2 linked regions of the Dongshaea marina genome follow. The protein of the gene in region 2 interacts with the protein of the main gene of each other region in a pairwise test. Links are inferred from orthologs where the notes say so. Each region holds a gene or a part of one and is shown on either strand. Other genes may lie near its edges. The genes, in order: ribD and accC.

What was found.
Region 1: the proteins of accC (region 2) and ribD interact in binary tests that used the Escherichia coli proteins (3 or more experiments, as listed by UniProt). The link is inferred for Dongshaea marina from one-to-one orthologs.

Annotation. Positions count from the first base shown.
Region 1 is NZ_CP028897.1:1,123,622-1,134,828, reverse strand. What follows is about bases 856-3,774. They hold ribD (bifunctional diaminohydroxyphosphoribosylaminopyrimidine deaminase/5-amino-6-(5-phosphoribosylamino)uracil reductase RibD), read right to left. Parts: upstream 2,921-3,774; coding sequence 1,790-2,920; downstream 856-1,789. Other genes in these bases: arsC (arsenate reductase (glutaredoxin)), read left to right, coding at 3,645-3,774; nrdR (transcriptional regulator NrdR), read right to left, coding at 2,923-3,372; DB847_RS05640 (riboflavin synthase), read right to left, coding at 1,146-1,808; ribBA (bifunctional 3,4-dihydroxy-2-butanone-4-phosphate synthase/GTP cyclohydrolase II), read right to left, coding at 856-1,094. In the rest of the region: more of ribBA, read right to left, coding at 1-855; more of arsC, read left to right, coding at 3,775-4,064; DB847_RS05620 (substrate-binding periplasmic protein), read left to right, coding at 4,345-5,115; DB847_RS05615 (substrate-binding periplasmic protein), read left to right, coding at 5,333-6,106; DB847_RS05610 (transporter substrate-binding domain-containing protein), read left to right, coding at 6,351-6,659; DB847_RS05605 (type 2 periplasmic-binding domain-containing protein), read left to right, coding at 6,746-7,042; glyA (serine hydroxymethyltransferase), read right to left, coding at 7,077-8,336; DB847_RS05595 (YfhL family 4Fe-4S dicluster ferredoxin), read right to left, coding at 8,516-8,773; DB847_RS05585 (DsbA family protein), read left to right, coding at 10,382-11,191. UniProt on the Escherichia coli protein: Converts 2,5-diamino-6-(ribosylamino)-4(3h)-pyrimidinone 5'-phosphate into 5-amino-6-(ribosylamino)-2,4(1h,3h)-pyrimidinedione 5'-phosphate.
Region 2 is NZ_CP028897.1:3,962,265-3,979,630, forward strand. The notes cover bases 6,198-9,059. They hold accC (acetyl-CoA carboxylase biotin carboxylase subunit), read right to left. Parts: upstream 8,368-9,059; coding sequence 7,027-8,367; downstream 6,198-7,026. Other genes in these bases: DB847_RS18565 (helix-turn-helix transcriptional regulator), read right to left, coding at 6,198-6,913; accB (acetyl-CoA carboxylase biotin carboxyl carrier protein), read right to left, coding at 8,379-8,825. Also shown: DB847_RS18525 (amino acid ABC transporter permease), read left to right, coding at 1-214; DB847_RS18530 (amino acid ABC transporter ATP-binding protein), read left to right, coding at 235-966; DB847_RS18535 (thiamine pyrophosphate-binding protein), read left to right, coding at 1,319-2,596; DB847_RS18540 (thiamine pyrophosphate-dependent enzyme), read left to right, coding at 2,581-2,970; DB847_RS24535 (hypothetical protein), read right to left, coding at 3,155-3,298; DB847_RS18545 (LysR substrate-binding domain-containing protein), read right to left, coding at 3,310-3,735; DB847_RS18550 (LysR family transcriptional regulator), read right to left, coding at 3,729-4,064; DB847_RS18555 (acyclic terpene utilization AtuA family protein), read left to right, coding at 4,236-5,564; DB847_RS18560 (AtuA-related protein), read left to right, coding at 5,561-6,022; more of DB847_RS18565, read right to left, coding at 6,122-6,197; DB847_RS18590 (diguanylate cyclase domain-containing protein), read left to right, coding at 9,940-10,803; DB847_RS18595 (substrate-binding periplasmic protein), read right to left, coding at 10,861-11,619; DB847_RS18600 (substrate-binding periplasmic protein), read right to left, coding at 11,708-12,463; accA (acetyl-CoA carboxylase carboxyl transferase subunit alpha), read right to left, coding at 13,062-14,018; dnaE (DNA polymerase III subunit alpha), read right to left, coding at 14,037-17,366. UniProt on the Escherichia coli protein: This protein is a component of the acetyl coenzyme A carboxylase complex; first, biotin carboxylase catalyzes the carboxylation of the carrier protein and then the transcarboxylase transfers the carboxyl group to form malonyl-CoA.

The sequences.
Region 1 (11,207 bases), 2.8 Mb from region 2 along the record:
TCGACGATCTCAAGGCCAAAGCCAGACAACGCATGATACGGGGTTTGGGCTCCCATCAGGCGCATTCGGGAAACACCAAGCTGCTTTAAGATTTGCGAGCCAGCACCAATCAATCGTGAACCATCGCGGGTTGGCTGACAGGACTGGGCACTCTCCTGTAACTCATGCAGTTGCTCAAGCTGTTGCTCCAGCTGATCGCCACTAACAACTCCTTTAAGCAGAACCAGGACCCCTCCCTGCTCAGCAAGGTAGCGTAGTGAGTTATCCAGGGTCCAGCCATGGGTTGAGTGAGTATCTCTCGCCAGCAGATCCGTCAGGGGATCATGCAGATGCACCCGGACCCGGGTCGGCTGATCTTGGCAAGGCTCCCCGCCAGCTCTTAAAGCCAGGTGCAGCTGCTGATCGACCGTATCCCGGAAGGTAAAAAGCTCAAACTCACCATAGCGGGTTTGCAGGCTCTGGCAGGAGATCTGCTCTATGGTGCTCTCGGTGCGGATCCTGTATTCAATGAGATCGGCAACGGTCCCAAGCTTTAGCTTGTGCTCCTTGGCAAACTGCTCCAGATCGGCGCGCCGCGCCATGCTGCCATCCTCATTGAGGATCTCGACAATCACAGCGGCAGGTTCAAATCCGGCCATACGGGCCAGATCGCATCCTGCCTCTGTGTGGCCGGCCCGATTCAATACCCCGCCATTACGGGCCATCAGCGGAAAGATATGCCCCGGCTGCACCAGGTCCCGGGGCTTTGCATCGGGTGAAACGGCGGCCTGCACCGTCCGCGCCCGATCCGCCGCCGAAATACCTGTGGTGACCCCGGTTGCCGCCTCAATGGACAGGGTAAAATTGGTGGCATAGGGTGAACGGTTGCGATCCACCATTAGCGGGAGTTTAAGCTGTTCACAACGAGCCTGTGTCAAGGTCAGGCAAATGAGCCCCCGTCCATAACGGGCCATAAAATTAATATGCTCGGCGGTGACCTTCTCGGCCGCCATGATGAGATCGCCTTCATTTTCCCTGTCCTCATCATCCATCAGGATCACCATCTCACCCCGGGCTATCGCCTGGATAATGGTTTGTGTATCACTCAATCCCATGCTCTCTCCTAAGCTGAATATCCAGAACTACCAGCCATGTTTAATCCTAACTCAGCGCATAAACCCATTTTTCATCAATAGCTGCTCCAGCCCCTCACCCTTTGACGAGCTCTCGCCTCTTAATGTGGGGTCAAATAAACGTTCGAGATAGCGCGCCAGCAGATCGACTTCGAGGTTGATTTTACCTCCCGCCTGCCAGCTATCTATGCTGGTTTGCTCCAGGGTATGGGGGACTATGGTCAGCAAAAACTGCTCGGCCCGCACATCATTGACCGTCAGGCTAACCCCATCGACCGTTACCGAGCCTTTCTCGGCGATGTAGCGCGCCAGCTCCCGGGGAGCCTTCATCCAAAACTCGATCGCGCGCCCATGCTGCTTGCGACTCACCACCTCGGCCACCCCATCTACATGCCCACTGACCAGGTGTCCGCCGAGACGGGTCGACAAAGTCAGAGCCTTCTCAAGATTCACCGATTGGTTCGGCCTATAGTGAGCAAAGCCGGTGCGGCGAATTGTCTCCCCCGAAACATCGGCCTCAAATCCATGATCCAACAACCGCACCACGGTAAGGCACACACCGTTGGTCGCTATGCTGTCTCCCAGCTTCACATCACTGAGATCCAGGGCTGCAGTATCAATCTGCACAGAGTAATCACTGCCTTTTTTATGGATGGCCCGAAGCTGGCCCACCGCTTCTATGATTCCGGTAAACATATTTTAGTTGGTTTCGCTGTTAGTTTAATGTCGGGACCAATCTGCTCGATTGAGGTAAATTCAAGTTCAGGAAGCTGGCTCATTGAGGTGTAATCTGGCAGCTGCGCCATGCCACGAGCTTGATCGCCCATCAGCTTGGGAGCAAGATAAACCACCAGCTCATCCACCAGCTGCTGCTCCAGTAAGGCACCGGCTAAACCCGCTCCCGCTTCAACCCACACAGAGTTTATCTGCTGCTCACCAAGATAGCGCATCAAAGAAGAAAGACAGATTTTCCCTGAGTCGGTAACCGGCAGGGCCAGCTCTTGCACCTGAGAGCCGAACCCTCCCTGCGTATTACGCCGGGCAAGCCACACCTCTCCCGGCTTTTGCAGCAAAGATTGCTCAGGGGTGATCCGGTTTTGAGAGTCGATGATGATCCGCTGCGGTTGACGAAGGGGAAGATCAGGATACCCCTGTGCCAGGATCTTTGATTGCTCAGGACGCACATTTAAAGAGGCATCATCCCGGATCACGGTTTGTGCCGTGGAGAGAATAGCGCAGCTCCTGGCGCGGTGTAGCTGCACATCGGATCGCGCCTCTGGCGAGGTGATCCATTGGCTCTCACCGTTACTCAGGGCGGTGCGCCCATCTAAGGTCGCCGCCATCTTAACGGTAACATAGGGTAAACCACAGAACATCCGCTTGTTAAACCCGGGGTTAAGTACTCGCGCCTCAAGCTCCAACAGCCCCTGTTCAACCTGAATGCCGGCTTGCTGCAGCATGCGAATGCCACCACCGGACACCTCGGGATTAATATCTCCCTGGGCGATCACCACCCGGGCAATGCCCGCTTCAATCAACGCCTTGGCACAGGGGGGTGTGCGTCCATAGTGGGAACAGGGCTCCAGGGTCACATAGGCAGTAGCGCCACGCGCCCTATCACCAGCCATCGCCAACGCATGAACCTCGGCGTGAGGCTCACCGGCCTTAAGGTGGGCTCCCTCCCCCAATATTTTGTCATTATCTGCAATCACACAACCCACGATGGGGTTCGGGGTGGTGGTAAATTCGCCGCGCCTGGCTAATTCAATGGCGCGTGCCATCAGCTTCTCATCCAGTCCACTGAACACTATTACTTCTCCAGCTTGGCGATCTCTTGCTCAAACTCCCGAAGATCCTTAAAGGAGCGATACACAGAGGCAAATCGTACATAGGCAACCTTATCAAGTTGCTTAAGCTCTTCCATCACCAGATTCCCCACATAAGAGGATTCTACCTCCCGCTCACCGGTGGCACGTAACGCAGACATGATCCGGTTTAACCCCTGCTCTATGTCATCGGCACTCACCGGGCGCTTTTCCAGGGCTCGCTGGATCCCACTGCGGAGCTTCTCTTCATGAAAGGGTTCACGATTGCCATTACTCTTGACCACCTTGGGCATCACCAGCTCGGCGGTTTCAAAGGTGGTAAAGCGTTCGTGACAATGTAAGCACTCTCTGCGGCGCCGAACCTGATGGCCATCGGCAACCAGACGAGAGTCAATTACCTTGGTGTCATGGGCATGACAAAAAGGGCAATGCATGCGGCCTCCGCTGATTTAGTTCGCAAAAGGTGAGTGTACCAAGATAACTCCCAAGATGCCCGACTCAAGGGCACATTCGCTCCCGGAATCAGGAGATATGCGTAAAGTTATTAAGACTCTCACTCCGGAGCCCGCTACCAGATATCTTGCTGTGGATAACCTAAACCCTAACTAAATTCAATTTCCAACAATCTAGAAATATAAATATTCCTATTTTATAGTGGTCAGCATGAGACTTCCTTCATCACTTTTTTGACTCAGGAGCAACCAGAATGTCCGAGATCACCATCTACCACAACCCGGAGTGCGGAACCTCTCGTAACACCCTGGCGATGATCCGCAATAGCGGTGAACAGCCTACCATCATTCATTACCTGCAAACCCCTCCCTGCCGGGAAAGGCTCCTGTCACTCATCAATGCCATGGGAATCACACCAGGAGAGCTGCTACGGCAAAAAGGGACCCCCTACCAGGAGCTGGGATTGGATAACACTGAGCTCAGTGACGAGACAATAATTGACTCTATGCTGGAGCATCCAATCCTGATCAATCGCCCTATCGTTGTCACTCCCCTGGGGACGAGGCTGTGTCGCCCTTCAGAGAAGGTGCTGGATATTTTACCCAATCCCCAGCAAACAGCTTTCTCAAAAGAGGATGGCGAGGTTGTTATCTCGACATCAAATAAGAGCTAAAGCTTTTCATTAAAGCAAGCTCGGTTCGCCGACACTACCCCAGAGACAAACCTGAGCCTTATGTGGCGAACCAGTTACGGCAGAAAGCAACGACAAGTCGGCGCAACGCGTCGCAAGCACCCAAACTATAAGAGATTATCAGGGAGGATAATCGCCACTCATGTGCCAGAGTAGAGGACAGTTTTACCTCTGTTAAATAAAACTGTCCTCAAAGCAGATAAAACCTCATCACTCTATACTCAAAGAAGCATCATGAGATAAGCGATAGAGTTCAACCCTTATGCGGGCATCATTCCTCAGGACGGCTCTGTTTGGGCTTTTACTTGGCTTTAGCCAGCAAATATATGCAACTCAGGTGGTCACAGTCACTGATGCAGAGTGGCCACCCCTGAACTCTGTTCACCTCAAGGGGGATGGAATTGCCCCACAGATTGTGCGTGCCGCATTTGCCCACTCGGGTATCACCGCAAAATTTCACCATCTCAAAACCTGGAAAGAGGCATTTGAGACAGCCAAACAGGGCCAATACGATAGCTCCATCGGCTATGTTTATAACGAGGAGCGAGCCAAGTATTTTCTCTACAGCGATCCTGTCTTTACCTCCAATGTCTACTGGTTCTATCTCAAAGATAATCCCAAGGCGCCCTTTGAGTGGGACAAGCTTCAACAGCATCAGGGATTGGTGATCGGTGCCACCCGCGGATACTGGTATGGCCCCGAGTATGGAAAGATGCTCAAAGATGAAAGAATCAATATAGTTCTGGAAGACTCAGATAATATCAATTTTCAAAAGCTGCTTGATGGAAAGATCGATCTCTTTCCGATCAACCAGTGCGTCGGTTTTTTCCTGCTGAAATCCAGGTTTAAGCAGGCAGTACACCAGATCAGTAATTCCCCCCACCCCCTCTCAGTGAAAGAGCACTTTCTGATTGTCAGCAAGCGCATTCCAAATGCTGAGCAGGTGGTTGCTAAATTTAATGAGGGACTCAAACAATACAAGGCTGAGAAATCGTCAAAACTCAGGATCCGTTGCTACGAGTCCATCAGGTAATATGAACCACAATGTTGCTCACTCCCCGAGGCATCCAGCTTGCAAGCTCTTTGCTTCCCCCTCTTTTCATCTGATCAATCTAACTTTGGTTGCCAACCAGCGACAGTCTTGCAGAAGAGCCCGAGACATTTCCCAAAATAGCACCACCGTCTCAGCAATCAGGATAAGCCAGTGCTATAGTCCCCTATACTCAGGGGAGAGCTTAGGGAGATGAGCAATGCAAACGAGTCTCAAAAAGAGAATTTCACTATCCCTTCTTCTGGGAGCCACACTGTGCCTTCTGTTATCAAGTCTCCCGGCCCGGGCAACCGAAAAGCTGCTGCGCTTTAGCATTCCTCCCCGTGGAAACCCTCCCTATCTGATCGTCCATAAAGAGGGTCTCCCCACTGGGATCATCTGGGATATCCTATCAAGAGTGGCAAAACAGCAAGGTTACCGGCTTGTCCCTGTGAAGACTCCACGCAAACGAGTCGATCAATCGATGCGATTTGGCCAGCTGGATGCCACTGCCCGAGCGATGGAGTGGACTCCTGACCCCGAGCAGTTCATTTTCAGTGAGCCTATGTTCAAAGCACGAGATGTGATTTTCTCCCCGATTCAGAGACCACTTCAGTTTAGCTCCCCTAAAGATTTGATCGGCAAGAAGTTGCGTGCCCAACTTGGCTACCATTACCCGAAGCTGGCTCCCTATTTCAACACGCACCAGATCTTACGCATGGATGACATGGACAGCTATCAGCAGCTCAGAAAGCTACTATTGGCTCCTTATCGGTTTGATGGTGCCATCGTCAATGAATGGGTGGGGCGCTGGCTTATTCGCCGACATCAATGGCAAGGCTATTTTGCGATCTCCAAACAGGATGTGGGCGATGTGGACTATCGACTGATGTTCAACAAGAAATGGCTGTCTTTTGTTGATGCGTTCAATCGGGAGCTGACCAAGATGAAGAAAAATGGTCAGCTACAAGAGATCGTCCAAAGCTACCAATAGTCTCGGGTAACATGGATAGGCTCTCATGATAAAGAGCCAGGGCGACAGCTTGTAGCTAAGGGTTTAGTCCAGAGATCAGCAACCTAACTCAAACTCCGGCGAATCGGGGTGCATCTGTCACTATACTTATCTCAAGGCCTCTTCATCAAGGTAGGATAAAGATGCATCTACTATTCGCTACCCTACTCATGTGCCTGAGTCACTTCGCTTTCGCTAGCCAGGTGGTCAACATCGCCAATGCCGAGTGGCCCCCTGGAACTCGGAGTCTCTCGAAGGTGGCGGCATATCCCCACAGATAACCACAGCCGTTCTGGCAAGCCAGGGGATCACCGCACATTATCACTTTCTGCCCAACTGGGAGCAGGCATTCGAGGATGCCAAGCAAGGTGAATACCAGGCAACCATCAGCTGGAGTTATAGTGAGGAGAGAGCCAAATACTTCTATTACAGTGATCCGGCTTTTACCACCAGCGTCTACTGGTTTTATCTCAAAGATAATCCCAAGGCCCCTTTAACTGGGAGAGGCTCGCCACAAAACAAGAGCTCACCATAGGAGCCACCCAAGGCTACTGGTATGGTCCGGAATATGAAGAGGTCAAAAAGAACCCGAGGGTCAAAATCATTACCGCAAATACTGATATGGAAAACCTGCACAAGCTGTTCGAGGGTAAAATCGATCTATTCCCCATCAACCAATGTGTGGGCTTCTTTCTCATCAGAAATCATTTTCGCCAGCAGCTAAGAGATACCGGCAACTCTCCCCACCCCCTGTCGGTCAAGGAGCACTACTTTCTGGTTAGTAAAGAGGTGTCTGGCGCACAGGAGCTGATCAATAGCTTTAATACGGGGCTCAGGCTCTATAAAGAGAAGGATGCTTCGCGACGGGTGACCCGTTGCTTTAAAAAGATAAACAGAGCCGTCAGTAATGAAGGGTAATCCCCGCCGTCTGAAGCAGCGGGGACAAAGGAGATTAACGGTTATTGCTGTATACAGGGTAGTCCCGGCACAGCTGTAGAACCTTCTGCTTGGTTTGCTCAATCACCGCCGGATCCTTGATCCCATCGAGCACATCACAGATCCAACCGGCCAATAGCTTCGCCTGCTCCACACCCAGTCCACGACGGGTGATTGCAGGGGTGCCGATGCGGATCCCCGAAGTCACAAAGGGCGACTCGGGATCGTTCGGTACCGAGTTTTTATTCACCGTGATGTTGGCCTGACCCAGGGCAGCATCCGCTTCCTTACCCGTGATCCCCTTGCCCACCAGGCTCAGCAAAAACAGGTGATTTTCGGTGCCACCGGAGACAATGTCATAGCCGCGCTGCTGAATGACCTCTGCCATCGCCTTGGCATTATCCACCACCTGCTGCTGATAAGCCTTAAACTCAGGGCTCATCGCCTCTTTAAAGGCCACCGCCTTGGCAGCGATCACATGCATCAGGGGGCCACCCTGAGAGCCGGGGAAAACGGCCGAGTCGAATTTCTTATAGAATTTCTCATCACCATTAGAGGCCAGGATCAAACCTCCACGTGGGCCAGCCAGGGTCTTATGGGTTGTGGTGGTCACCACATGGGCATGAGGAAGTGGATTGGGATAGAGACCCGCGGCAATCAGACCTGCGACATGGGCCATATCCACCATCAGGTAGGCTCCCACCTCATCGGCAATTGCGCGAAAACGTGCCCAGTCCACCAGGCCGGAGTAGGCCGAGAAGCCGCCAATGATCATTTTAGGCTGATGCTCACGCGCCAGGCGTGCCACCTCGTCATAGTCGATGAGCCCCTGCTCATCAATTCCATAGGTGACGGCGTTATAGATCTTTCCGGAAAAGCTCACCGGTGAGCCGTGAGTCAGGTGCCCACCATCGGACAGGCTCATTCCAAGCACGGTATCACCCGGCTGAAGCAGCGCCATGTAAACCGCAGCATTGGCCTGAGAGCCTGAGTGTGGTTGAACATTCACATAATCTGCACCAAACAGCGCCTTGGCTCGCTCAATCGCCAAAGCCTCTGCTTTATCAACATATTCACAACCACCATAGTAGCGACGGGCCGGATATCCCTCGGCATACTTGTTGGTTAACTGGGAGCCCTGAACCTCCATCACCTGTGGACTGGTGTAGTTTTCTGAGGCAATCAACTCAATATGCTGCTCCTGACGGTCGTTTTCGGCCGAAATAGCAGCCCACAGCTCGGGATCATAATCTGCGATCGGGGTGTGATCTAACATCCATATCTCCTAGTTAATGGTTGGCCCCAGGGAGAGGGGGACAGGATTGTTGAGCCCCGATGTTACAACATTGTTTTATTCCAGAAAACCTGAGTTATCAATTTATAACGCGACTGCTTTTTTAGGATCAAAAAAGCCAGCCCGCTGGGCTGGCTTGATTCAATCCAGACAGAAGCGGATCAGAATTTAAGCTCGGGGTGAAGTTGTTGCGCTTTTTTCTTGAGCTGCTCAGGTGTCTCCTGGTGCTCGGGATCCAGCACTACACAGTTGATGGCGCACACACTGACACAGGTCGGCTTATCATAAAAGCCCACACACTCAGTGCAGCGATCCGGGTCGATTTCATAGATCTCTTCACCAAAGGTGATCGCCTGATTTGGACACTCCGGCTCGCACATATCACAATTGATACACTCTTTGGTGATTTGATAAGCCATCTCAGCTCCCCTGCTTATGCGGATTGCGAGTATCTTGCCCCTCGTCGAGGTTACGCATCAACAGGCCAAACTCACTGTTGCTAAGCCCCGCAGGCTTCTCAATATACACTGTATGTCCGTTGCCGGGAGCAACCTCGACAGACTCACCCTTGCGATTGATGATCTGTGACAGGACCAACTGATAGTTGCCCTGCGGGGTCATCAGCTCGATGCTGTTGCCAAGCTCAAAGCGGTTCTTCACCGCGATCTCCAGCATCCCATCCTTTTCACCGGTCACCTCGCCCACAAACTGCTGCTTATCGGATACTGAGTAACCATACTCATAGTTCTGCATATCACTATGCACATGGCGGCGGAAGAAGCCCTCGGTATAGCCCCGGCTGGCAAGGTTGTCCAGGGTCCCCAGCAGAGCCGGATCAAACGGCTTACCGGCACAGGCATCATCGATCGCCTTGCGATAGACCTGGGCGGTGCGGGCGCAGTAATAGAAAGACTTGGTCCGCCCCTCGATCTTCAGGGAGTGCACCCCAAGCTCGGTCAGGCGTGCCACGTGCTCAATCGCCCGCAGATCCTTGGAGTTCATGATATAGGTGCCATGTTCATCTTCGAAGGCACTCATCATCTCGCCGGGGCGATTTTTCTCTTCCAGCAGCACCACATCATCGCTCGGAGCTCCGATACCAAGGGTCGGATCCACCTTCTGCACCGCGACAATCTGCCCCGCCTCATCCTCTTTGGCTTCATGCACATTGTAGGACCAGCGGCAGGCGTTGGTGCAGGTTCCCTGATTGGGATCGCGCTTGTTGATATAACCAGACAGCAGGCAACGCCCGGAGTAGGCCATACACAAGGCACCATGAACAAAGACTTCCAGCTCCATCTTCGGACACTTCTCACGGATCTCGGCAATCTCTTCGATTGAGAGCTCACGGGACAGGATCACCCGCTCAACACCCTGGGTCTCCCAGAACTTAACCGTCGCCCAGTTGACCGCATTGGCCTGCACCGACAGGTGGATTGGCATATTCGGGAAGTTTTCCCGCACCAGCATGATGAGACCAGGATCGGACATGATCAGTGCATCCGGCCCCATCTCGACCACAGGCTTAAGATCGCGAATGAAGGTCTTAAGCTTGGCGTTGTGGGCTGGATATTCACCACCACATAGAACTTTTTACCCAGAGCATGAGCTTCATCAATCCCAAGCTTCAGGTTCTCGTGGTTAAATTCGTTGTTGCGCACCCGCAGGCTATAACGTGGCTGGCCCGCATAAACGGCATCGGCACCATAGGCAAAGGCATAGCGCATATTCTTCAGCGTTCCCGCCGGAGAGAGTAATTCTGGTTTGAGCATAGTGTGTTTCTTTTCTGATGACAGGTCAGGCGATACCACCTGATGGTATCGAAGGCGCGATTCTACTGGCTTATGCACCACCATGCAATCGCTGGCTGTATATAATACAAGCAGCGACAGGGTTCCCGTGCACACCCGGGACAAAGCCATGTCGCCAAAAGTGCCGATACAAGAGTTTTGCGCATCCCCCTGACACTGATACTATGGCTGCTCTCATTGAATGGTTTGACGCAAGCCCCTAAGGAAACTGCATCCATGAAGAAAAAAGTTCTCACACTGGCGATGATCGCTCTGGGCGCCTCGGCTCTGAGTGCCTGCTCTCCGGCAAAAGACAGCAACACCGCGACTGCAACCCGTAGCGACGAGCAGATCGGCCAGATCGCGGCACAATACATCATCGATCATCCGGAAGTGCTGATCAAAGCGAGCCAGAAACTGCAGCAGCAGGAGATGGAAAAGCAAACCGCTCAGCTCAAGCAGACCGTCCTGGATAACAGCCAGAAGATCATCAATGACCCACTCACCCCTGTGGTCGGCCCTAAAGATGCCAAGGTAACCGTGGTTGAGTTTTTTGATTATCAGTGTGCCGTGTGCCACCAGGCTTACTCAGTGGTTGAGCAGTTGATGAAGAACAACCCTGGCGTGCGCTTTGTCTTCAAGGAGTTCCCAATTTTTGCCCAGCGCTGGCAGGCATCGGGCTATGCCGCTGAGATGGGTATGTATGCCTACCAGCAGGGTGGATCCAAGCTATACATCCAATACCATGATGCCGTGTTTGCAAGCGGTAAGGATGAAGGTGCCCTGACGGTGAAGGATATCAATAGCATCGCCACCAAGCTTAAGATCGATATCACCAAGGCAGAGAAGGAGATCAAAGATGGCTCCCTCAATGGCCGGGTAATGAGTAACCTCAAGTTTGGTCTGCAGACACTGCAACTGCGTGGAACCCCAGCCTTTATCGTGATGCCAACCAAGGGTGCAAATCTTGAGAGCACCACGGTTTATCCGGGCTACGCACCACTGCCTCAGCTGCAGCAAGCGATCGACAAGGCAACCAAAGCCTGATCCAGCTATCAGGATG
Region 2 (17,366 bases):
TTATTTTATCGATATGATCAAGAGTACCTCGCTGGCTTTTACCCTGGGAGTGGCCGAGATGATGTCCAAGGCTCAGATGGAAGCCTCCTCCAGCTTCAAGTTTTTTGAAAGCTTTGTCGTGGTGGCACTCATTTACTGGTTGGTGGTGATGTTCTTTACCCAGCTGCAACACTTGCTGGAGCGCTATCTTAACCGCGCCTACCAGGCTCACTAATATCAAGGGGGTAAATCACTATGATCCAGGTAAGCAATTTAACCAAGAGCTTCGGCGACAACCGGGTGCTCGATGAAATCAGCTTTGAGGTGCAGCAGGGGGAGATAGTGGTGATTATCGGCCCCTCGGGGACCGGAAAATCCACCCTGCTACGCTGCCTGAATTTCCTGGAGACTCCTGACCAGGGGAAGATCAGCATAGATGATCTCAGCATCGATGCGGCCAAACACAGTAACAAAGAGGTGGTCGCCCTAAGGCGCAAGAGTAGCTTTGTGTTCCAAAATTATGCACTGTTTGCCAACAAAACGGCGCTGCAGAATATCACCGAGGGGCTCATCACGGTTTGGAAGCAATCTAAGACTCAGGCCAAGCAACAGGCGCTGGCGATCTTAAAGGAGATCGGTCTTGAGGATAAAAAAGATCAGTACCCAAGTGCCCTATCGGGAGGTCAGCAGCAGCGGATCGGCATTGGCCGGGCGATGGCGGCACACAGCTCGGTGATCCTGTTTGATGAGCCGACCTCGGCCCTGGATCCCGAGTGGGTCGATGAGGTGCTGGAGCTGATGAAAAAACTGGCCGAACAAAAGCAAACCATGATAGTGGTCACCCACGAGATGCAATTTGCCAGGGAGGTGGCAGACAAGGTGATCTTCATGGAGGGCGGGAAAATTGTCGAGCAGGGCCCACCGGCTGAGCTGTTTAACAAACCTCAGCACCAGCGCACCAAAGCGTTTCTTAGTAAGTTCCTTTAATCGCTCTCAGGTCGAAGGAGAAGATTGTCTCCTTCACCATCCCCTGCCTCATGCCTGTATTGTGAATCTCATATTTCTTCAGGATAGAGTGATCACCCTTGCTCCCGCTCTACTGATTCAGCAGACAAGCCCAAAGACTCCGGCCTGAAACTGAGCATAATCAAAGACCTCTTCATCTATGACTCCAAATAGGAGTATCTTTATTTTCCCATAAATCGGGAAAGTGTTTTCTTGCTTTGCTAGTTAATCAATAAACAGCCCCTGCCTATAATTCACCCATCAGTTTTCAACGCCACCTCAAATCCGGAGTTGGCAAATTATTTTTCAGTTATCAATTTAAGAGGTGAATAATATGAATCAGTCAAATTGGACGGTCGGTGAATATCTGTGGCATCAGGTAAAATCTCTTGGAATCACCAAGGTTCCAGGCATCCCGGGTGATGTGATCCTGCCTTTGATGGACCAGGGATATGAGAGCGGTATTGAGTTTATCGGTTGTGAAAACGAGCAGAACGCCGGTTACATCGGCGATGGTATGGCCCGCCAACACGGTGTTGCAGCCTTCATCACCACCACAGCGGTCGGCAGCCTGAGTGCATTTAATGCGACCGCCTCCAGCGCCGCAGAGAAGGTCGGCGTGATTCATATCTCCGGCGGGCTCCCCTCTCATCTTTACGCGAAGCGGGAGCTGGTGCACCACTCAATTGGCGGCGAGCTGTATAAAAACCGTGAAGCCTTTAAGGTGATCACCAATGGCCGTGCCGAAGTGCTGCTGGATCCTGAAACCGCACCGGACATCATCGACAGCCTGCTGACCTATAGCGCGACCTACAGCGAACCCTGTTTTATCGAGGTGCCCGTTGATATTGGTGCCAAGCCTTGCCGCGCACCTGAGCCCCTGCTATCTGTCGTTGAAACCAGCGATCCTCGCTCTGTGCAGCAGGCAAAATCAGCCCTAACGCAGTTTATTTCAGACAAGCCTAACCGCTTGCTGATCCCGGGTTTCCTACTCAAGCGCCTCAAGCTTGAGAAAGAAGCGCAGCAACTTCTGGATGAAACCGGTCTGCCATTTACCACCCTGCTCACCGATAAGGGGCTGTTCTCTGAGCGCCATCCTCAGTTCTGTGGCACCTATCTAGGCGTAGCCTCAGCAATTGAGTTCCAGGATTTCTTTAACGAGAGCGACCTCTATATCAATTTAGGTTGCTGGCTAACCGATATTCAATCGATCTGTGGCAGTGTTGAGATGCCGGCAGCGAAGACAGTAATCGTGCATGAAAACGCCCTGGAGATCGGTGGTGAGCGTTTTGAAAAGATCCCAATGATCGAGTCGATTAACCTACTGCAACAGGTGCTGGGAGTCAATAATGACAGAACTCATCCACAAGCGGAGCAGATGCAAGCCTATGCAGGTCAGTTTAACCGTCCGATGCAGGAATCACTGAGTGTCGATGGCTTCTTTGAGATGCTCTCTACCGCAATTCAATCGGAAGATCACATAGTGGTTGAGGCAGGAACTGCGCTATTTAGTGGTTGTGGCCTGCTACTGCCTGAGGGGCTAGCTATGATAACGCAGCCTTCTGGGCTTCAATTGGTCAGAGTGCAGGCTCAGCTCTGGGCGCCGCATTAGCCAACCCTGATAAAACTGTGCTGCTGCTGATTGGCGATGGCTCATTGCAGGAGGTACCACAGGTGATCTCCAGCGCCATTCGTCATCAGGCAAACCTCAAGATGCTGGTGTTAAACAACAATGGCTACGAGATTGAGCGGGCGATCTTAGATAACTACCCCTACAACGATATCGCGTCCTGGAACTTCTCTTTGATGCAACGTGCGATGGGAAGCTCACGGGATGGCATCCGGGTTACCAACTATGGCGAGCTGGGCGAGGCTTTCATTGAGATGCGCAAAGACAGAGCATTCCAGCTGATTGAGGTGATGCTGCCTCAGGGAGATGGTGGCAAGGTAATGAAAGAGGTCGGTGAATCACTGCGCTTTGATTAATCCCTGCTCACCGACAGTGACTCAGCTTTTGCCTGATTCACTGTCCTTTCCAAGGTTCCGGTTCATGCTGGGGCCTTTTCTTTCTATTGCTCAACCGCCTTCAAGTAGTAAGCTCTTGCTGATTCAAGCCCAGACCATCCTTAATCTGTGGTCAGGGAAATTCAGCGATGCAGCTCTAGCCGCATTATCCCCCTCCGAGGGATTCGATGATGCTCTCGACCACAACCTTAATCTTAGGCTCAAGGGTTTTGCCCCGGGTATAGATAAGATAGAGCTGGGCATTCTCCTGAAAGGGGCTGATCCGGTAGGACTGCAGAATACGAACCAAAGCCCCGCGCTCTACCTCGGATACCAACAACTGGCGCGGCAGGGCAACGATCCCCCTCCATCTATGGCGACTTGCAGTAAAGAGGGGGCACTGTTAGTGCTAAACCAGGCCGAAGAGAGATCGAGTCGCTCATGGCGATCAGATTCAATATGGGTAAAACGCCAGCAGTCGATCCCCTGGCGAAATCTCTGCTCCAGCAATTTATGCTGAGCCAGATCTGCTGGCTCCTCAATCGACGCCGCTTGTTGCAGGTAGTCGGGGCTTGCGCATAGCCAGTACTCCACGGCTGACAGAGGGCGGGCAATCAAAGAGGAATCGCTGGCAGTTGCCATCCGAACATAGAGATCGTAATCATCGCCATAGGGGTCCAGGTTTTCATCTCCGTAATTCAGGTAGATGCTCAGCTGAGGCCAGCGCTTATTGATATCTGCTAACAAAGGAGCGATCGCGTGGGATCCAAACCATAGGGGGCACTGATCCGAACGGTCCCTCTGACCTGTTGATGGCGCAGCACTATGGACTCACCCAGAGTATCAAGCTGGGTACAGACCTCCTGCCCCTGCTCAAAAACCAGTTTGCCGGTCTCCGTCAGGGATAAACGTCGGGTGTGGCGGATCAGCAGAGGAACCTGTAGCTCCTTTTCCAGTAACTGCACATGACGTGAGATAGAGGAAACGGATGTATCCAGCTTTTCTGCCGCAGCAGAGAAACTTCCAAGCTTAACCACCGCAATAAAATAACGAAGAGAATCAAGGGATTTCAGCATCTTTCTCAATCATGCCGCAACAATTGTGACCCTAATATAGCACTGACAGGATGCTCTGCTCACCCGAAATCCAGCACTCCTCATAGCACTTAAACGCTAGTTACAGCCCTCACCGCGAGGCGTACTGTTACTCCAGACAAAACAAATCCTATGAGTCATGAGGAGTATATGATGAAAACTACCCCTGTAAGAGTTGCGAATGTTTCGGGTTCGATCTTCGACCGTGTAGAGAGTATGAAATCTCTGGTGGATGAGGCTGAGATCGATGCCATTACTGGTGATTGGCCATCAGAGATCAACCTGGCGCGTCTTGCTCAGGAGAAAAAGGCAGACTCAACCAAAGGTTATGAGCTGATTTTTATCGAGTGCCTGAGGCTGGCAATCAAAGAGGTTGCTGAGCGGAAAATAAAAGTTATCAGCAATGCCGGTGGTCTTAACCCACAATCATTGGCCAGTCTGATTAAGCAGATGATTCGTGAAGAGGGATATGAACTATCTGTCGCTTATGTGGAGGGTGATGACATCATGCATCAGCTGAGTGATCTTCAGGAAAAAGGATATGCGTTTAATAATCTGGATAACGGCAAGCCCTTCTCAACCCTTGGTTGCCAACCCATAGCGGCAAATGCTTACCTTGGAGGCTGGGGTATCGTTGAGGCCCTGAACCGGGGAGCAGATATCGTTATTACCGGCCGGGTCACGGATGCAGCCCCGGTGATTGCCGTTGCCGCCTGGTGGCACCGGTGGCAACAAGATGATTTTGATGCATTGGCTGGCTCTCTGGTCGCAGGACACCTCATTGAGTGCAGCAATTATGTTACCGGCGGAAACTTCCCCGGCTTTAAGCAGGCCGGAAAGTTAACCTCTGTTGGTTACCCCATTGCTGAGATCTCCCGGGATGGGACAAGCGTCATCACAAAAGGTGAGCATTCCGATGGCCTGGTCAACAAGGAAACTGTGATTACTCAGTTGGTCTATGAGCTTCAGGGACGCTACTATGTGAACCCGGATGTGACCGCAGTATTGACCGATATACAGATTGAAAGTCAGGGAGATAACCGGGTCGAGGTTTGCGGCATCAAGGGGATCGCGCCACCTAATACAGCGAAGATCGGGATCAGTACCATAGGTGGTTATGCCGCTGAGATGCATTGGTATATGACGGGCCTGGATATCAAGGAGAAAGTCGCTCTCTTCAGGGATCAGGCGATGAAATACCTGGATCAGAGTAGATTTCGCCAGCTACGCTTTGATACCTATGGCTCTGTTGCAGACAACCCAACCAACCAGAACGAGGCAACTGTGCATCTGCGGGTTTTTGCTCAGGCGAATGATAAAGAGACCCTGAGCCCGGAAAACTTCCTGTATGTCCTGCTCAACAACACCATGCAGACCTATCCCGGGGCCACCTGTAACTATGACTTTCGCTTAACCCACCCCGGGAGTTTATTGAATACTGGCCAACTCTGCTGGATATCCATGAATTACGCCACCGGGTGACTCTCGATAGCGGAGAAGTGATCCAGATTGCTCCGGCCCGGCTCACTCAAGAGATCATTCAGGACTCCAGCGACCCGGATGAAGAGTTTGATCCCTCCGGATATGGCGACACCATCGAGGCCCCTCTTGGAAGCATCGTCTTTGCCCGCTCAGGAGATAAATTTACCAACTCGAATGTTGGCTTCTTTGTGCGCCATGCTGACGAGTGGCAGTGGCTGAGAAGCTTCCTGACCATAGAGAAGATCCGCGAGTTACTGGGAGATGATGATATCGGCGGCGTCATTGAGCGGGTCGAATTTGCAAATATCTATGCTGTTCACTTCCTGAATCGTTGTCTGCTTGGAAAGGGAGCCGCGAGCACTGGTTCATATGACTGCCTGGGTAAAAATGTGGCTGAGTATCTGCGTTGTAAGCAGGTACAGATCCCCAAAAAATTCCTCTCAAGAGGAAGGATCTGAACTCATAATGGCTAATCCCCTTACTATGACTTAGCTCGTCTGGATATTTCAGCATCACCGGTGCTCGGTGATGCTAAACCCTGACCCATTGAGATGAATTCAGTAAATAAGGTAGTTTTTCAAAGCAAGCAACAGCATATCTCCAGACTCTATCAACTCTTGCGGTATCAGTTTCTCATATCCATTCTCCACCAGCCTCTGATACAGCGCCTGCCTGCTATGTACCTCAAATTTATCGTAGAGCTGATTTGAAAAAATACTATCCACTGTACTCTTGCTTATGGGTTTTCCTTCAAACTCTGAAATGATCTTAGCAATATCATTACTGGTAAAATTAGCGAGAAAGAAGAAGATGACCTGCTTCTCTCTTCTGGTCAGATTTCGCTCAAGCTCTGGGCGGTTTAATTCGCAGGTATCATCCCTAGCATGTTCAATGCTAACAATATCCCGGTTGATGTTTGCCGATGCATAGTCAAATCCTCTATAGATGATTCCGACGACATTTTCAGTTTCTGGATTGATGATCGGGGATTTAATAATTACCCGAGGTTTGAGTGCATTATTTAACCTGACTATCAGTAGGTGGGTTGTCTCTCTCCTGTGAGCGATGAGAGCCGCATCGTCCCTGAGAATCATATGGCTGGCCCGGGTTCCCCTATAGTTCTTGATATGCTTTTTCCCGATAATCTCACTGGCATCTACATTTAACAGTTCAAGGTAGTGCCTGGAGCAGTACTTATGTAGCAGATTTTTATCTTTGATCCCAACGATTAGCTTAGGTAGTCCATCAGAAATTACCCGGGTCGATTCAATGAATCGATTCAAAAAATCCTGGTCTCTGTTCTCTATCATTTCACTTACCTGCCCGGGATAAGCTCTCCCCTGCCTCACCCGGATATTGACTGACGGTATGCTCCCTCCAAGAGAGGGTGATCCTGGCTCATCTGAAAAAACCCATTAAAAAAGGGCCGTAACGGCCCTTTTATCAGATAGCTGTTGGCTTATTAGAGGCCCAGCTTCTTCTCCAGATAGTGGATGTTAGTCCCACCATGCTGGAAGTTCTCATCGGCCATGATCTCTTTGTGCAATTCAACGTTGCAACGGATACCATCGACCACCAGCTCATCCAGGGCATGGCGCATTCTGGCAATCGCCACATCCCGGTTCTCACCATAGGTGATGAGCTTACCAATCATAGAGTCATAATAGGGAGGAACCGTATAGCCGCTATAGATGTGAGAATCCCAGCGAACCCCCAGACCACCCGGCGCATGGAAGAACTCAATCTTACCCGGAGACGGGATGAAGGTTTCTGGATCTTCAGCGTTGATCCGGCACTCAATAGCATGACCACGAACCTTGATGTCATCCTGGGTGATCGACAAAGGCTGGCCAGCGGCGATCCGCAGCTGCTCTTTCACCAGATCCACTCCGGTGATCAGCTCAGAGACAGGGTGCTCAACCTGGATACGGGTGTTCATCTCGATGAAGAAGAACTCACCATTCTCATACAGGAACTCAAAGGTACCGGCACCACGATAGCCGATCTCCAGACAGGCGCGGCAGCAGCGCTCACCAATCTGGCGGCGCATCTCTTCGGTCACTCCCGGTGCAGGCGCTTCCTCCACCACCTTTTGGTGACGACGCTGCATCGAGCAATCACGCTCCGCCAGGTGGATCGCATTGCCCTGACCATCGGCCAGAACCTGGATCTCAATATGACGTGGATTTTCCAGGAATTTCTCCATGTAAACCATGTCATTACCAAAGGCAGCCTTGGCTTCGGCACGGGTCAGCTCTGCGGAGCTTTGCAGTTCGTCCTCAGAGCGAACAACACGCATGCCGCGACCACCACCACCACCGGAAGCCTTGATGATCACCGGATAACCGATACGCTTGGCGATCGCCTTGTTTTTCTCGGCGTCATCACCGATCGGGCCATCGGATCCGGGAACGCAGGGAACACCGGCCTTACGCATCGCCTCGATGGCCGAGACCTTGTCCCCCATCAGGCGGATGGTGTCGCCACGCGGCCCGATGAAGATAAAACCTGAGTTTTCAACCTGGTCTGCAAAGTCGGCATTTTCAGCCAGGAAGCCATATCCCGGGTGAATCGCAACTGCATCAGTAACCTCTGCGGCAGCAATCAGGGAAGGGATATTCAGATAGGAATCTGTCGCAGCCGCAGGACCGATACAGATAGATTCATCCGCCAGCAGAACGTGCTTAAGATGGCGATCGGCAGTGGAATGAACCGCGACCGTCTTGATCCCAAGCTCTTTACAGGCGCGCAGGATCCGCAGCGCGATCTCGCCGCGGTTGGCAATTACAATTTTATCCAACATGCAGCGGACCCTTACTCAATGATAAACAGAGGCTCATCAAACTCAACCGGCTGACAATCATCAACCAGGATCGCCTTCACGACACCCGCTTTGTCAGCTTCGATCTGGTTCATCATCTTCATCGCTTCAACGATGCACAAGGTATCTCCGACACTGACCTGCTGACCTACTTCAACAAAGGTCTTCGCACCAGGACTTGGAGCACGGTAGAAGGTTCCAACCATAGGTGAGCGCAGCATATGCCCTTCAACGACCGGGGTCTGCTCTTCAACAGATGGTGCAGCCGCTACAGGGGCAGCGGGTGCCGCAGCAACAGTCACAGGTGCAGGAGCCGCAGCAGCAACAGGAGCCATGGCACGGCTGATACGTACGGACTCCTCTCCCTCAGCGATCTCCAGCTCACAGATGCCAGATTCTTCAACCAGTTCAATCAGTTTCTTGATTTTCCTAATATCCATTACGAATTCTCTTTAGCTAATTTAGGTCTGTTTCAGCGAGCCCGTTGCAGATAACGAACTGCAGCTTGCAGTGCAAATTGATAGCCGTCAGCCCCCAGCCCACAAATAACCCCTGAGCAATATCAGAAAGATATGAGTGATGGCGGAAGGGCTCCCGCGCATGAACATTCGACAAATGCACCTCAATAAAAGGAATGTCGACACCGAGTAGTGCATCACGCAACGCAACACTGGTATGAGTAAATGCCGCCGGATTGATAATAATGAAATCCTGCTGTCCCATCGCCTGATGGACACAGTCCAACAGCTCTGCCTCTGCATTTGACTGCAGATGAGACAGAGAGACTCCCAGCTCATCACTGAGGGTCTCCAGCTGACCGACAATCTCATTGAGTGTCTGAGCACCATAGATACCGGGCTCACGCCGCCCCAGAAGGTTTAAATTGGGTCCGTTAAGCAATAAGATTCGATATTTATGGGCCATTGTGCAACCATCCTCGCTAATCATGCAGCTATCTTTAAAAATAAGGCTGACGAGTGATTGTAAACGACTCTGACAGCCAAAAATGTGCTCAAAAGCTCAGTTTTGTTGATTATATCCGTATATCGCAGAATTTGGCAGCACATTCGTTGATTTTTTCATTTTAGTGCTAAATGAAGCTTGATTGGAAGCCGGGGGGAGAGACAGTGCCTTAAGGGTCAAAGAAGAGCTCGAACGGGTTAAACTGGCTGGATTATAACCAAGAAATGGCTAAAGATCTAAGCCCTTTGCCGCTTAAGGAGCCCCTGGCTGGCAAGTGTCACTAATAGCCCCTCCTCCAGCAGGATGGCTACGCAAGAGTCAAAACAGAATATATCTTCATTAATGAATGGATAAGGGGACAGAGCTGATTGCTATGCAGGCTTATATGCATGCAGCAGCGCTGCTTGTTACTTTCTGTACCTCCCTATTGGTGGAATCCGGCTGCGAAAAAGCGCCTCTGAATTTTGGTTGGGAGTCCTGGTCCCCTTTCAATTGCGAACCAGCTCCAGATAGCTCAGTCAGTCACCAGAGATTGGTGGCAAGCAAATTGCAGTAACTCTCTCAATTGATGCGGACTATCGAGGTATCACCGTGAATCAAACTCCTATTGGCCGTCACTCACCTCAAGCCGAAAGCCGTACCCCTCTGTTTGGAGGCGTTCCCGGCCTGAGCCTGGTACAAAAACTGGAAATGCTTGAGCAGCTTGGCTCTCAGGATACCCTGGAGCAGATGTTGCAGCAGTTTGCGCAATGGGTCGGCAACATGTTGCCCATCAGTAGCCTGAGCTACTCCTGCCAGGATCTTGAGATTGAGCTTCTGAATACCTCAGGTACCGTTCATGAACTGGTGCTAAAGCTCCAGGATCCCAAAGGCCTCCCGGTGGGACAGCTTAAATATGGATTTCGCAATAAATTAACTCCCTATCAACAGCGGGTCCTGATGCAACTTCAAAATTTTATCGTCGTTCCCCTGAGGCTCTACCTGAGGCTTGAGAAAGCCAATCTTTCAACTTGGACCCCTGAGCTTATCTCTCCCGGGCATGATAGCGAATTTAACAAGGCACTATCTCAGGCCATTCATCGCAATCAGCGCACCAATCAGGGGTTATGCCTGATGCTGATACAGCTTGATGGGATCGCCAACATTGATAGCGATCTCACGCTATCGACCATAGAGCAGATCCTGACGGAGTTCATTGAACTGATGCTAAAGACGGCCCGCAGAAGCGATCAGCTGTATCAGCTTAGCGAAGACAGATTTGCGCTATTGATGTCTCCGGCCAGCCAGGAGAGCAGCATCAACCTCAGCGAGCGGATCCATAATCAGCTTAGTCATTACCCGACACTCTCCAGGTATCATATTCGCCCGATTATCGGTGCCAGCATCTGGAGCAGCGGCCAGGATGACGAAACTCTTTATCTGCAAGCCGAAGAGGGGCTCAATAGCCTTAAATAACCAGAAAGGGGGATCTTCTTCCCCCCTTTTCTATAGGAGCTGAACCTCCCTGGGGAATCACTGACTATATTTGACGATGATTTTCTCTCTGACTCCCTCCGCCAAAAGCTGATCCAGCGCCTTCTGCAGCTTTTGGATCAGAGGCTCCGGGGTCTCAAGATTCGCCGCGATATAAAAGCCCCCTTGCTCAATCAGGAGAAACGCCTTTTGGATCTGCCCGAAATCGTGGTCGGTTTCGCGCATCTGCAAAATGAACTCGACATCTGCCCCCGGGATCAGATCGACCCGCCCACGAAATAGCTTATCGAGGTTCTGCTGAGACTTTCTCACCGTAAAGAAGTTTATCCCCTCAACCAACCCCTTTGATTCAAGGTATTCCTGGGTCGACCCTCCCTGGATCACACCGAGCCGATATTTTTTGAGATCATCAAACTTCTTGATCCGGATATCCTGCCGACTACTCAGCTTGTAGAGATAGTGCCTTTTCGGAAACAGGGGGCCAATCCAGTGGAATAGCTTTTCACGCTTTTCGGTGCGGCTCGTGGTATAGAGCAGGGTATTAGGGCGCCTGAGAGTTTGCTCATAGGCACCCTTCCAGGTCAGCATCTTTAGTTTGTAGGGGACTTTGGCTCGCTTGAGTGTCGCTTCCACCAGCTCTGTGCCGATCCCGATAATGCGATCGCCCTGACGATAATTATAGGGGCGCCACTCCTCGGTGAGCAGCAGCAGCACAGAATCCGCTGAGTAGGATAACCGGGGAAGCAAGGCCCCGAGAAATCCAAGAATCAGGAGTATGGGATAGTAAGGTCTCAACATAGATTCACTCCCGAACCTTCCCTTTTTACCCTAGGGTAATTGTAGCCTGCCATATCAGGCACATAGAGGCGACGGCCAGCCTCGGGCGCTACAGGCAATCATAGCGGTCAAAATGCTTGATCGAGCTATCCAGGTCCAGCTGCTTCAGCCCCTGGTTAAACGTCGCCAGCAAAGCCTTACTACTCTGTTTAACCTTGGGAAAAATCACCCGATATTCATCGGTATTCATCGGCTTACTGGCATAGCCAAAGAGATCGACCCTTCCCGGAAGATTCTTATGCAAAACATACAGGCCAACACATTTATCCAGAGGAAAAAGGTCAATTTTTCCATCCAGTAATCGCAGGAAATTATCTAAGTTTGTTTGTCGAGCCGAAACCTGGATCATTCCATCTCTTTGAGCCTGATGAAACGCCTCTCCATAGTGATAACCCAGGGTTGTGCCTACCTTCAGCCCTTTCAGATCGGCATAGCTTTGCCACTCAAAATTTTTAGCAGGGCTATCCTTGAGAAAGAAAAAAACGCCCTTACCGATAATGACTGGCTCACTGAACCAGTAATCCTCAGCCCTATCTTCACTCCAGAGCCAACCCGGTGAGCCATCCCAGTGACCCATTTTTACCAGTAACGCTGTTCTCTTCCAGGGAAAGTAACCATATTTGACTTTCACCCCCTGAGTGGCAAAAGCGGAGGTTACTATATGCGATATCAAACCATCATGGGGCAGTGAATCAGAAAGGTAGGGAGGGTACTCACCACTGGCTAAACGCACAGTTCCATCCGCCTGAGCTCCAGGGGCCCAGAGTAGCCCTAAGAAAAAGCCCCCGATCAAAATAGATCTCATCCCTGTGTCCCATATTTTTCAGCCTCATGTTTAGCATAGTTGAGCTGCAAGCCTGCCGGGAACTCCCGACAGAGCCATCAGAAGACCCGCATTCCCCTTATGAATCTCCGCGCCATGATCTCTCCGCAACGCTCGCTCACGGGGATTTAACTCCCTATCTTCGACTCAACTATACAGGTAGCCTTGAAAGAATCTTGATATTTCGAGCTATTGAGGCAGGACGCCGAATCGCGTAGCTCGATGGAGGGACTCATCGCGCGCAGCGAGCCTTTGGTTACTTTGAGCGATACCAAAGTAACTCGACTGCCGGGCGAATACGGCTATATGGCGAAGCCATAAACCAGCTAGCCGCAGGTAGCTATCGTCGATTACCATCCCTGATAATCTCTCCCTGCTTGGTATCCTTACCTCACGTTACGTTACTCCGAGAGTAACTACACCCATGACTATCGCTACATTCGCACCTCCATGTGCAGCATCCGCGGCTGGACTATGTGCCTCTGGTACGAAATAGCAAACCATAGCCCATAAAAAACCCCTCACCGGGTTAGCGGTCAGGGGTTTTAAGCTGCATTGAGTGTCAGCCGACACTCAGCAATTAGCAGTAGCCAAATCCGGTAAAGCGCTTATAACGCTGATCCAGCAATTGCTCTGTGGTCAGCGGACGCAGCTCATCGAGATCGTGCAGCAGCTGATTACGCAGACGATTTGCCATCTGCTCCTGATCACGGTGGGCACCACCCATAGGCTCTTCAATCACCGCATCGATAAGACCCAGCTCCTTGAGACGAGGCGCAGTGATCCCCATCGCCTCGGCGGCCTGGGAAGCCTTCTCGGCGTTTTTCCACAGGATAGAGGCACAACCCTCAGGAGAGATCACCGAGTAAGTTGAGTACTGCAACATGTTAACCCGGTCACCCACACCGATCGCCAAAGCTCCGCCTGAGCCACCCTCACCGATCACGGTACAGATCACAGGAACCTTAAGACGTGCCATCACCTTAAGATTCTGAGCAATCGCTTCACTCTGACCGCGCTCTTCGGCGCCGATACCCGGGTAGGCTCCCGGAGTATCGATGAAGGTGATGATTGGCATATTGAAACGCTCGGCCATCTCCATCAGGCGTAGCGCCTTGCGATAGCCTTCGGGTGCAGGCATACCGAAATTACGGCTGATCTTCTCCTTGGTGGTCCGGCCCTTCTGCTGGCCGATCACCATCACGGGGCGTCCCTCAAGACGCGCAATGCCGCCGACAATCGCCTTGTCGTCTGCGTAGGCACGATCGCCCGCCAGCTCATCAAAATCGGTGAAGATCTGCTGGATGTAGTCCAGGGTATAGGGGCGCTCCGGATGGCGTGCCAGCTGGGAAATCTGCCAGGCTCCGAGATTGCTGAACAATTTCTTGGTCAGCTCATCACGCTTTTGCTCCAGCTTAGCGATCTCCTCATGCAGATCGATTTCCAGGGTTTGTCCGTCGCTGACATGCTTCAGCTCTTCGATCTGAGCCTGCAGCTCAGCAATCGGTTGTTCAAAATCTAAAAAGTTCAGACCCATAACGATGCCTGTACCTCACTAGTCAAAAATCAGTTTCACCCTGTCGGCTCCCAACAGGACGCGTAAATTGTCGATCAACTCATCGGTCGGAGTGATCCGCCATTCGGCGCCAAATCTCAGATTGGCTCTGGCAATTTCGGTCTGATAGCCAACATCTAATGCACAGACCCCACCGCGCTGAGGCTCCAGGACCTCGCGCAGCCGATACAGCAGCGGCTCATCAAGCCGCCGGCTATCCAGTTCTATCCGCAATGCACGGGCGTATTTCTCTCGAGCTTCGACCACATCCATCACTTCGCGGGCACTCATTTTAATGCCGCCGGAAAAATCGTCAAAGCTTACTTGCCCGCTGATCACCAAAATGCGATCTTTTTGCAACATTGGCTCGTAACGCTCGAGTGTATCTGAAAATAGCGTCACGTCCAGTCGACCGGAGCGATCGTCCAGGGTAAGTATCCCCATGCGACTCCCGCGCTTGGTCATCATGACTCGGCATGATAACACCAGTCCGGCCACTGTGCTGATTTTATCACGACCTCCGGGCTGGATCTCGGACAGCCTGGCGGTGGTATATCGCTTGAGCTCACTTAAATATTGATTGATCGGATGCCCGGTCAGATAGAGCCCCAGGGTGTCGCGCTCCCCCTCCAACCAAGTCTGCTCCGGCCAGGGAGCAATATTGGCAAAAGCCCGTTCGATCGCCTCCGGCTCCTCGGTAAGCACGCCAAACATGTCGGTCTGACCAAAGCTGCGGGCATGGTTATGTTGAGCCGCCGCCTGCATCGCCTCATCCAGGGTTGCCCGCAAAGCAGCCCGGTGCGGACCCAGCTGATCCATAGCCCCGGATAAGATCAGCTTCTCCAGCACCCGCTTATTGATCTTCTTAAGATCGACCCGACTACAGAAATCGAACAGATCCTTGAAGGGGCCATCCTGCTCACGGGCTTCGATGATTGCTTCAATGGGCCCCTCACCGACGCCCTTGACCGCACCTATGCCGTACACGATCGCCCCCTCATCATTGACGGTGAAGCGATACTGGCCACAGTTGAGATCCGGCGGGATCAGTTTAAGCCCCATCCGGTGACACTCATCCACCAGGCCCACCACCTTCTCGGTGTTATCCATATCGGCGGTCATTACCGCCGCCATGAACTCGGCCGGATAATGGGTCTTGAGCCACAGGGTGTGGTAAGAGACCAGGGCATAGGCGGCCGAGTGCGACTTGTTAAATCCATATCCGGCAAATTTCTCTACCAGATCGAAGATCTTCATCGCCAGTTCGCCATCAACCCCCTGGCTCACCGCTCCCTCTTCAAACACCGCCCGCTGCTTAGCCATCTCCTCGGGTTTTTTCTTACCCATGGCTCGTCGCAGCATGTCCGCGCCACCCAGGGTGTAGCCTGCCAGCACCTGGGCGATTTGCATCACCTGCTCCTGATAGAGGATAACGCCATAGGTGGGATCAAGAATCGGCTGCAATGAGGGATGCTGGTACTGCTCATCCGGGTAGGAAATAGCCTCGCGCCCGTGCTTACGGTCGATGAAGTTATCCACCATCCCCGATTGCAGAGGCCCGGGACGAAACAGTGCCACCAAAGCGATCATATCCTCGAAGCAGTCCGGCTGCAGGCGCTTGATAAGATCCTTCATTCCACGGGATTCCAGCTGGAATACCGCGGTGGTTTCATAGCGTTTGAGCAGGGCAAATGAGGCGGGATCGGTGAGCGGAATCGCGGCAATATCGACTGGCGGTTTTCCCTGAGCTTCAAGGCGCGGGTTGATCATCCCAAGGGCCCAGTCGATGATAGTCAGGGTTCGCAGCCCCAGGAAGTCAAACTTAACCAGACCGGCAGTTTCAACATCATTCTTATCAAACTGGGTGACCGGATGCAGCCCCTCACCATCACAATAGATAGGTGAGAAATCGGTGATCTTAGTCGGCGCGATAACGACGCCCCCGGCGTGCTTACCGGCGTTGCGGGTCACCCCCTCGAGCTGACGCGCCATATCGATGAGGGCCTTAACCTCCTCATCCTGAGCGTAGATCTCAGGCAGTTTCGGCTCGGCATCGAACGCCTTGGTCAGGGTCATTCCGGGATCGGGCGGAACCAGCTTGGAGATCCTGTCCACGAATCCATAGGGGTGTCCCAACACCCGACCAACATCACGGATCGCCGCCTTGGCAGCCATGGTACCGAAGGTGATGATCTGCGACACCGCATCCCGGCCATAGATCTCGGCCACGTGATCGATCACCTCATCGCGGCGGTCCATGCAGAAATCGATATCAAAGTCGGGCATCGAGACCCGCTCTGGATTCAAAAATCGCTCGAACAGCAGGTCAAATTCAAGGGGATCGAGATCGGTAATCTTCAGGGCATAAGCAACCAGGGAGCCCGCACCTGAGCCCCGTCCCGGACCGACCGGGATGGCGTTATCCTTGGACCACTGGATAAACTCCATAACGATCAAAAAGTAGCCTGGAAATCCCATCTGGTTGATCACCTGGAGCTCGATGGCCAGGCGATCATCATATTCGGGACGTTTTTTGGCCCTGAGCTCGGGTTCCGGGAAGAGCTGCTCTAAACGCTCCTCAAGCCCCTTCTCGGAGACCATCACCAGATAGTCGGCATCCGTCATATCCCCGGTCGGAAACTTGGGGAGAAAGTACTCATTGAGCCGAACCGTCACATTACAGCGTTTAGCGATCTCAACACTGTTTTGCAACGCCTGGGGAATATCTTTGAACAGCTCAACCATCTCGGCTTCGCTACGAAGGTATTGCTGCTCGCTATAGCGTTTGGGACGGCGCTTATCTTCCAGGGTGTAGCCGTCGTGAATACTGACCCGGATCTCGTGAGCCTCAAAATCGCTCTTATCGAGAAAGCATACCTCATTGGTTGCCACCACCGGCAGCTCGCGCTCTTCGGCAAGCTCCAGGGCGAGCTGGAGATAACGGCTCTCATCACGCCGGCCGGTTCGCTGCAGTTCAATAAAAAAGCGATCGGTAAAATGCTGCTGATAGAAATCAACAAAGCTCTCGACCTCCTGGGTGTTGCCCTTGAGAAGGGCCCGGCCGATATCTCCCTCGGCTGCCCCCGAGAGCAGCAGCAGCCCTGAGTTATGCTCGAGAAGCCACTGGCGATCCACCACCGGGCGGCCCTGCAGATGCCCTCTGCGATACGCCTTGGAGATCAGCATGGTGAGGTTCTGATAACCTTGGTTATCCATCGCCAACACCGGCAGGCGATAGGGCTCCTCGCCCTGCTCCGGATCATCAATAATCCAGAGATCGGCGCCGATCAGCGGCTTGAGCCCTTTTTGGTGAGCACTGCGGTAGAAACG